DNA from 2 places in the Allofournierella massiliensis genome. Region 1 is predicted to be linked to the other one. Evidence: riboswitches for the same ligand, from Rfam matches in the RefSeq annotation. Region 1 holds a riboswitch; the other holds the start of a gene.

The links. A riboswitch is a leader RNA that binds a small molecule or an ion and turns the genes downstream of it on or off. The one in region 1 is predicted to bind cobalamin.
Region 2: linked by a shared signal. The riboswitch ahead of ACESYO_RS07805 (ABC transporter substrate-binding protein) and the one ahead of ACESYO_RS03225 (cobyrinate a,c-diamide synthase) in region 1 are both predicted to bind cobalamin.

What each region holds. Positions count from the first base shown of each region.
Region 1 is NZ_CAXSWZ010000004.1:10,424-14,806, forward strand. Features, by position in the region: gene ACESYO_RS03215 (purine-nucleoside phosphorylase) at 1-335, opposite strand, end outside; gene ACESYO_RS03220 (oligosaccharide flippase family protein) at 533-2,077, shown strand; cobalamin riboswitch at 2,128-2,329, shown strand; gene ACESYO_RS03225 (cobyrinate a,c-diamide synthase) at 2,507-3,874, shown strand; gene cobT (nicotinate-nucleotide--dimethylbenzimidazole phosphoribosyltransferase) at 3,871-4,383, shown strand, end outside.
Region 2 is NZ_CAXSWZ010000011.1:96,163-100,545, forward strand. Features, by position in the region: gene ACESYO_RS07800 (glycosyltransferase family 2 protein) at 216-1,163, shown strand; cobalamin riboswitch at 1,217-1,410, shown strand; gene ACESYO_RS07805 (ABC transporter substrate-binding protein) at 1,638-2,630, shown strand; gene ACESYO_RS07810 (FecCD family ABC transporter permease) at 2,627-3,661, shown strand; gene ACESYO_RS07815 (ABC transporter ATP-binding protein) at 3,661-4,383, shown strand, end outside.

The DNA.
Region 1 (4,383 bases):
GCGTTGGTCAGGATCAGGGTTTCCACGCCCAGGGCCTTCATCACCCGGATGGGGAACACGATGTCCTGCATGGAATGGCCTTCGTAGTAATGCAGACGGCCCTGCATGCACAGCACCTGCTTGCCTGCCAGCTGCCCGGCCACAAAGCGGCCCGCATGACCCGGCGCGGTGGAGACCGCAAAGCCCGGAATCTCGCTGTAAGGCACATACACCGGTGCTTCGATGCGGTCGGCAAGTCCGCCCAGACCGCTGCCCAGAACGATGCCCACGGTGGGCGTTTCGGGCAGGCGACTGCGCAGCAGGTCGGCCGCCTGCTGAATGGTTTCCATCATCATTGTAAATCCTCCTGCGGCCCGCTGCCAAATGTGAACGGGCAAAGTGAAAGTGTCCGCTAATGATTTTACCACACCTGTCAACAAAAGAAAAGAAGCTGCCAACAAACCAAAGAAAGCAGCCCTGTGCTGGGCATACAGAACCGCCCCAAAGCATACCCATAAACCAGACGGCTTGTGCCAAAAGAAAGGGTGGGCCCATGGGCAGACTGAAAACCTATTTAAAAAATGTGGCGATTCTCACCGTTACCGGGTTGGGGCTGCGGGCGGCGGGCATGTTTTTCCGGGTATACATTGCCGCACGCATTGGGGCCGAGGGAATGGGGCTGTATCAGCTGATCTTCACGCTTTACAGCCTGTGCATCACGGTGGCCACCGCGGGTGTTTCGGTAGCTGCCACCCGATTGGCAGCAGAGGAATTGGCCCGCCCGCAGCCTGGCCGGGCAAAAGGAGTTCTGGGCCGGGTGATGGCGCTTGCCTTAGCCTTTGGTTTCGCTGCAGGGGTGGTGCAGCTGGTACTGGCCTGGCCTGCCGCCCGCTATTGGTTGGGGGATATACGGGCAGCGCCCTCGCTGGCACTGCTGGCGCCCAGTTTACCCTTCATGGCGGTGGGCTCGGCGGCTCGGGGGTACTTCTTTGCCCGCCGCAAGGTGGGCCCCAATGTGGTCAGCCAGATCTTCGAACAGATCATTCGCATTGCTTTGGTACTGCTGATTCTTCCCGGCGCGGTGCAGAAAGGCGTGCAATACGCCTGCGCTGCGGTGCTGGTAGGCAGCATGGTCAGCGAGGTGGCCTCCACACTGCTGGTGATGTGGTACTACCGGCGGGATCTGAACCGGACCTTCGGCGATGCCTCGGCTCAGGTGCCCAGGGGCACCTCAGGGCGAATCTGGCGCATTCTGGCCCCGGTGGAAGGAGGCCGCTGCCTGGACAGTGCCCTCCACACGGTGGAAAACACGCTGGTTCCCGCCTGCCTGCTGGCCTTTCTGGGCAGCCGGGAGGAGTCGCTGGCTCAGTTCGGCGCGCTTAAGGGGATGGCCATGCCGATACTGCTGTTTCCGTTTTCCTTCCTCACCCCACTGGCCACCCTGCTGATGCCGGAGGTTACTGAGGCGCACATTCTGGGGCGGCAGAAAACATTGGAAACGCTGGTGGGGCGCATCATGCTGTTCACCACCACCTTTTCGGTGCTGGCCGGGGGATTGATTGCCCTGTACGCTTATCCGCTGGGCCGGATTCTCTACCACGACGAGACCATCGGCTTTTATCTGGCAGTTCTGGCTCCGGTGCTGCCGGGCATGTATCTGGATGCCATGGGCGATTCCATTCTGAAAGGCCTGGGCGAGGAGGTGGCTACCTTCCGTTACAGCATCTGGGATTCCCTCATCCGCATCGCTCTGGTGATTCTGCTCATGCCGCGCATGGGCATGAAGGGCTTTCTGTTTGTGATGATCTGTTCCAACGTGCTGTCCGCACTGCTGAATATCTTCCGCATTGAAAAGGTGGCCCGCATCCGCACCCGCTGGTATAGGTGGTTTGTGCAGCCCACGCTGATTTTCCTGATCTCGGCGGTTCTGGGGCAGGGGGCCCTGCGTCTGATGGGAGTGAGTGGCGACTGGCAGCAGCTGCTGCTGGGCTGCACGGTCACCGGCGGGCTTTACTGCCTTTTGATGCTGCGTTTTGGCCTGTGGGATGCGGTGCAGGCCATTTTGGCCCGGCGGAAGCCCGCAGGCAGCGCCGCCTGAATTTATGGGCGTTTTGCCTATACAAACAGCTGATTTTATGGTATAGTGTATAGGTTAAATCGCCGCCGGGTGCCCGGAGCCGTAAGAGGCTGGCCGGGAGAATAGGGAAATGGGTGCAATGCCCATGCGGGACCGCCGCCGTAAAGGCTGAGTTCCGGCAGAAAAAGCCACTGGGAAGATTATTTCCCGGGAAGGCGCTGCCGGTGCGCGCAAGGCCTGAGCCGGAAGACCTGCCCGACGGACGAATCACTGCCAAAGGCAGGAACCCCCGCGCCGGACGGACCAAACGTGCGCAGGGCAAAGCATCGGCTGCTGAGCCGATGTGTGTTGTACGTTTCCGGGCCTTTCTTTGCTTTGCTATTCGGCAAGGCAGGAAGGGCCTTTTTCTTTGTGCGGCGGCAAAGCCCGCTGTTTGGATAAGGAGGAGCAATGCTCGAAGTGATGATCGCCGCCCCGGCTTCCGGCAGCGGCAAAACTTCCGTCACCTGCGGCCTGCTGCAGGCGCTGAAAGACCGAGGCCTGGCCCCCGCGGCCTTCAAGTGCGGGCCGGATTACATCGACCCCATGTTCCACCGCTCGGTTCTGCAGGTGCCCAGCCGGAATCTGGATGTGTTTCTAGCCGGGGAAGAGCGGATGCGCGAGCTGTACCGCCGCCACACGGCAGGCTGCGGCGCGGCGGTGTGCGAGGGCGTGATGGGCTTTTACGACGGCATGACCTTCGGCGGCGACAGGGCAAGCGCCTGGGATGTGGCCCGCCTGCTGGAGCTGCCGGTTCTACTGGTGCTGCATCCCTACGGCTCCAGCCTGACACTGGCGGCTCAGGTGAAGGGGATGCTCTCCTTCCGGAAGGACAGCCGCATCAGGGGCCTGTTTTTGAATCGGTGCAGCGCCGGATTGTATGCCGCACTCAAGCCCATGCTGGAAGAGGAGACCGGCGTGCCAGTGCTGGGCTATCTGCCTGAGCTGGAGCAGGCGTCTCTGTCCAGCCGGCATCTGGGTCTGGTCACCGTCGGCGAGGTGGAAGATCTTGCCCAGCGGGTGCGGGCCATTGCTGCCTGTCTGGAAACCACGCTGGACTGGCCCCGCTTTCTCGCGGTTTACCAGACCGGGCGGCAGCCGGAGCCCGCGGCCACGGAGCAGTCCTGCGAGAATGGCTCGGTGATCGCCGTGGCGCGGGACGAAGCCTTCCAGTTCTATTATGAGGAAAGTCTGGATGCCCTGCGCCGGGCCGGGGCACAATTGCGCTATTTCAGCCCGCTGCACGATGCTGCGCTCCCGGCCGAAGCGGCAGGGCTTTATCTGGGCGGCGGTTACCCGGAGCTGCACGCCAAGTCACTCAGTGAAAACCACCCCATGCGGCACGCCATCCGGGCGGCGGTGGAGCAGGGAATGCCCACCGTGGCGGAGTGCGGCGGCTTTTTGTATCTGGGCCAGAGTCTGGAGGATGCGAACGGGGAGGTCTGGCCCATGGTCGGGGTGCTGCCCGGCGAGGGGCACAAGACCGGCGGACTGGTGCGATTCGGCTACAACCGGTTGGCCGCGCAGAGCGACAGCATGCTGCTGCGCACCGGCGAGACCACCAACGCCCACGAGTTCCATTGCTGGGACAGCACCGAGAACGGCGCGGCCCTGCAAGCGGAAAAGACCTCCGGCGGCAAGCAGTGGAACTGCTGTTTTGCCACCCAGAGTCTGTATGCCGGATTCCCGCACCTGTATCTTGCGGGAGATCTGCCGCTGGCCGAGCGTTTTGCGGCAGCGGCAAAGGAATATGCACAGCGAGAGGAGGAGCAGGCGTGACACTGGCACAATTGCTGGAACAGATCGAGCCGAAAAACGAAGCGGCAGAGCAGGAAACTCGCCGTCGCTGGAACACCTGCGCAAAGCCGCTGGGCAGCCTGGGCCTTCTGGAGGATGCGCTGTGCCAGATCGCATCGGTCACCGGCTCGGCGGACATTGATCTGAACAAAAAAGCCCTGCTGATTTTCTGCGCGGACAACGGCGTGGTAGCCCAGGGGATTACCCAGACCGGCAGCGAGGTGACGGCCATGGTGGCCCGCGGATTTGCGGAAGGCACCACCCCTGCCTGCCGAATGGCCCGGCGGGCGAACTGTAATCTGATTCCGGTGGATATGGGTATCAGGGATTTTACTCCGCAGCCCGGTGTGCTGAACCGGCGGGTGGCCAACGGCACCGGAGATATTTCGAAAGGCCCGGCCATGACCCGCGAGCAGGCTGAGCAGGCCATTCTGGCCGGGGCGCTGCTGGTGAAGGACTGCAAGGAGCAGGGCGTGAGCCTTCTGGCCACC
Region 2 (4,383 bases), on a different contig from region 1:
TTTATTGCAAATCCGGCACACAATCGTATAACATAGTATACCAAAAAGCTCGCACAAGAACAATCGTTTTTTGCTTTCTTCTATAAAATGTTTCATCCAACTTGCATGTTTTTTCATGCAGGTTTTGCAGGGTTTGTTCTTTTGTTCGCGGTGTGCTATAATAGAAAACACCCGTGCCTCAGCAAACGGGTTTTCTCGAGAAAGGCGGTAGTCGCATGCTTGTCTCCATCATCGTTCCCTGCTATAACGAGCAGGAATCTCTGCCGCTGTTTTACAGGGAGATCACCCGGGTAGCCGGGGAAATGAAGGAAAGCCACAACGCGGATTTTGAGTTCATTTTTGTGGACGACGGCTCCAAAGACAATACCCTGGCCATTGCCCGTGAGCTTCACAAGCAGGATAAGCGGGTGCGCTACATCAGCTTTTCCCGCAACTTCGGCAAGGAGGCGGGCATTCTGGCCGGCCTGCAGGCCGCAAAGGGCGATTATGTGGCCATGATGGACGCGGATCTTCAGGATCCGCCGACCCTGCTGCCCCAAATGCTGGACGCCCTTCTGCTTGAGGATTACGACTGCGCCGCCACCCGGCGCACCAACCGCAAGGGCGAGCCGCCCATCCGCAGCTTTTTCGCCCGGATGTTCTACAAACTCATCAACAAGATGAGCGACGCGGACATTGTGGACGGCGCACGGGACTACCGGCTGATGCGCCGCAGAATGGTGGACGCCATCCTCTCCATGCCGGAATATAACCGGTTCTCCAAGGGCATCTTCGGCTGGGTGGGCTTCAAGACCAAATGGCTCGAGTATGTGAACGTGGAACGGGTGGCCGGCGAAACCAAGTGGAATTTCTGGAAGCTGTTTCTTTATTCGCTGGAAGGCATCATCGGCTTTTCCACCGCCCCGCTGGCCATTGCCAGCCTGATGGGCATGTTCTTCTGCCTGCTGGCCTTTATCATGATCATTGTGATCATCGTGCGCACCCTTCTGTTCGGCGATCCCACCAGCGGATGGCCCAGCATGGTGTGTATCATCTTTCTGTGCAGCGGCGTGCAGCTGTTCTGCATGGGTGTTCTGGGCCAGTATCTGGCAAAAACCTATCTGGAAACCAAGCACCGCCCGGTGTACATCACCCGGGAAACCGAAGAGGATCTGGATGACTGACTTTTTGTTTGCCAGCCGCCGGGCCTGATCTGTTTGCTTTTCTGACTTTCTTATATAAAAACCGAACGGCAGGTGTTCAGCCTGTCTGAATGAAAAGGGAAACGGGTAATCAATCCCGTGCGGGACCGCCGCCGTGTGGGCCAGCGCCCCGGCCATCTGCCACTGTTCCAATGGGAATGGGAAGGCCGGTCGGGTGCGCGCTTTAACGCCCACGAGCCGGAAGACCTGCCTGCCGTTCGCATCCGCACCAGTAAACTTCTTTCTGGCGCGGAACCCCGCTTCGTGGACGGACCAAACACGCGGCAGGGCGGCAGTCTGGCCTGGGGGCAGTGCGCCTCACGGGGTCTTTTCTGTCGTGCCTGTTTTGCCGCAGCTGCGCCGCTCCGCCTTGCCGGGGCGGCGCTTCTTTGTTCTTTGCGGCAATCCGGCCGCATGGAAATACATCCCCCATAAACCATTTCAGGAGGAACATTTATGAAACGTATTCTTTCCGCACTTGTCGCCGCGGCTCTGGCTTTCAGCATGGCTGCCTGCTCCGCACCGGCTGCCAGCACATCCGCGTCGGTTTCTTCCACCGCCGCATCTTCCGCTTCGACAGGCGCTTCCAGCGAAACCGCTGCGGTGGCCAAGCCCACCGAGGATCGCAGCGGCGCTGCCATTACCCTGCCGGACAATGTGGAGACTGTGATCTCCATGGCTCCCTCCATCACCCAAACCCTGATGGATCTGGGCTGCACCGATCAGATCATTGCTCTGGACGCCAACAGTGCCAAGATGGAAAATGCCCCTCAGGGCCTGCCCGTTTTTGACATGATGACCCCGGATGCCGAGCAGATGGCCACCCTGGTTCCGGATGTGATCTTTGTGTCCTCCATCAGCTCCTCCGGCGGCGAGGATCCCTTCCAGCCTCTGCAGGAGCTGGGCGCCACCGTGGTCTGCATCCCCACCAGCTCCTCCATTGAGGACATTTACGAGGACGTGACCTTCCTGGGCCAGGTCATGGGAAAAACCGAGCGCGCTGACGAAATCAACCAGAACTTGAAGGCCGAGATCGACCGGATTGCCGCACTGGGCGCCTCCATCCCCGAGGATCAGCGCAAAACCGTTTACTTTGAGATTTCCGCTGCTCCCTCTGCCTACAGCACCGGCTCCGGCACCTACATGGACGAGATGATCAGCCTGATCGGCGCCAATAACATGATGGCCGACAAGGCCGAGGGCTGGACCAGTGTGGACAGTGAAGTAGTCGTGAGCGGCAACCCGGACGTGATTCTCACCAATGTGGACTACATCGAAGATCCCGTGGGCGAAATCAAAAGCCGTGAAGGCTGGGAAGCTGTGACCGCCGTAAAGAACGGCGACGTATACCAGATTGACAAGCAGTCCTCCTCTCTGCCCAACGAGAACATCGTGAGCGCTCTGGAAGAGATGGGCAAGGCCGTTTATCCGGAGGTATTCGGCGAATGAGCCGTTTTTCCCGCCCGGGGCGGTTCGGCCTGTTGTGCCTGGCCGCGCTGGCTGCGGTGATTCTGGGCATCGGTGTGGGCAGCGTGCCCATCTCCCCTGTTGAAATTCTGCAGGTTCTCGCCAACAAACTGTGGGGCGCCGCACTGCCGGACCAGATGAATCCGGTGATCCCGGGGCTTGTGTGGAGCATCCGCCTGCCCCGGGTGCTGCTGGCTTTCTGTGTGGGCGCTTCGCTGGCGGTAAGCGGCGCGGTGATGCAGTCTCTTCTGCAAAACCCGCTGGCTTCCTCCTACGGTCTCGGCGTCTCCTCCGGTGCAGGACTGGGCGCGGCGGTCCTCATCGTCACCGGCGTGGCCGACAGCGCTGCCGGAACCTTTCTGCTGCCGGCGGTCTGCCTGTGCTGCGGTCTGGCTACCATGGGCGGCGCGCTGGCCATCTCCACCCGGCTGGACCGGAATCTTTCCAACAACACCATCATTCTCATCGGCATGGTGCTGTCGCTTTTTCTCAATGCCATCATGACCACCCTCTCCACCGCCAACCCGGACTACACCCAGCGCATCACCCTGTGGCAGCTGGGCAGCCTTTCCATGAAAACCTGGAAACAGTTGGGTCCGGTGGCGCTGGCAGCGCTGGTGTGCATTCTGGCCTTCTGGCGGTTGGCTTCGGAACTGGATCTGCTCAGCTTCGGGGAAGAACAGGCCTCCGCCATGGGGCTGGAGCGCAAACGGGTCAAGTGGATTCTGGTTCTGCTGGTGGCACTACTCACCGGCACCGCTGTTGCCTTTGTGGGCGTAATCGGCTTTGTGGATCTGGTTGCTCCCCACATTGTGCGGCGGATCTTCGGGCCCTCTCACCGGATGCTGATCCCGGCCTGTGCCATATTCGGCGGAGGTTTTTTGTCCCTGTGCGATCTGGCCGCCCGGACTCTGGCCTCTCCCTCCGAGATTCCCATCGGATCCATTACGGCCCTGATCGGCGCACCCTTTTTTCTGTATATCTTTTTCTCCAGCCGAAAGGAGGCCCGCTGATGCTGCACGCCGAACACATCACCTGTGGCTATGGGGGCAAGCCTGTGGTACGGGATCTTTCCTTTTCGGCCCATCGCGGCCAGATTCTCTGCATTCTGGGCGCAAATGGCTGCGGCAAGACCACTCTGCTGCGTGCGGTGGCCGGTCTGCTGCCCAGTACCGGAAGCATCCGTGCAGCAGGGCTGGATCTGCGCACTGCGCCCCGCCGCCAGGTGGCGCAGACGGTTGCTTTTCTCAGTCAGATATCCAATCTGTATTTTTCTTATACAGTATATCAGACTGTAGAAATGGGACGGTATGCGCACCGCTCTTCCGGCTTTTTGGGCGGCGCTTCTGCCGGTGACGGCGAGATGGTGCGCGCCTGCCTGGAGCAGACCGGCCTCTGGGAGATGCGGAATCAGCCCATCACCGCCCTGTCCGGCGGTCAGCTGCAGCGGGTTTTTCTGGCCCGGGTATTTGCCCAGGACCCGAAAATCATCCTGCTGGACGAACCTACCAATCATCTGGATCTGAAATATCAGATTGAACTGATGGAACAGCTCCGCCGCTGGGTTTCCCAGGGCGAGCGCTGTGTGGTGGGTGTACTCCATGATGTGAATCTGGCCCTGAACTATGCCGACCAGTTGCTTCTCATGCAGGATGGTCAGGCCCTCTGCCAGACTGCCGCTGACAATCTGAATCCCGCTCTGCTGGATCAGATTTACGACCTGGATGTGCGTGGC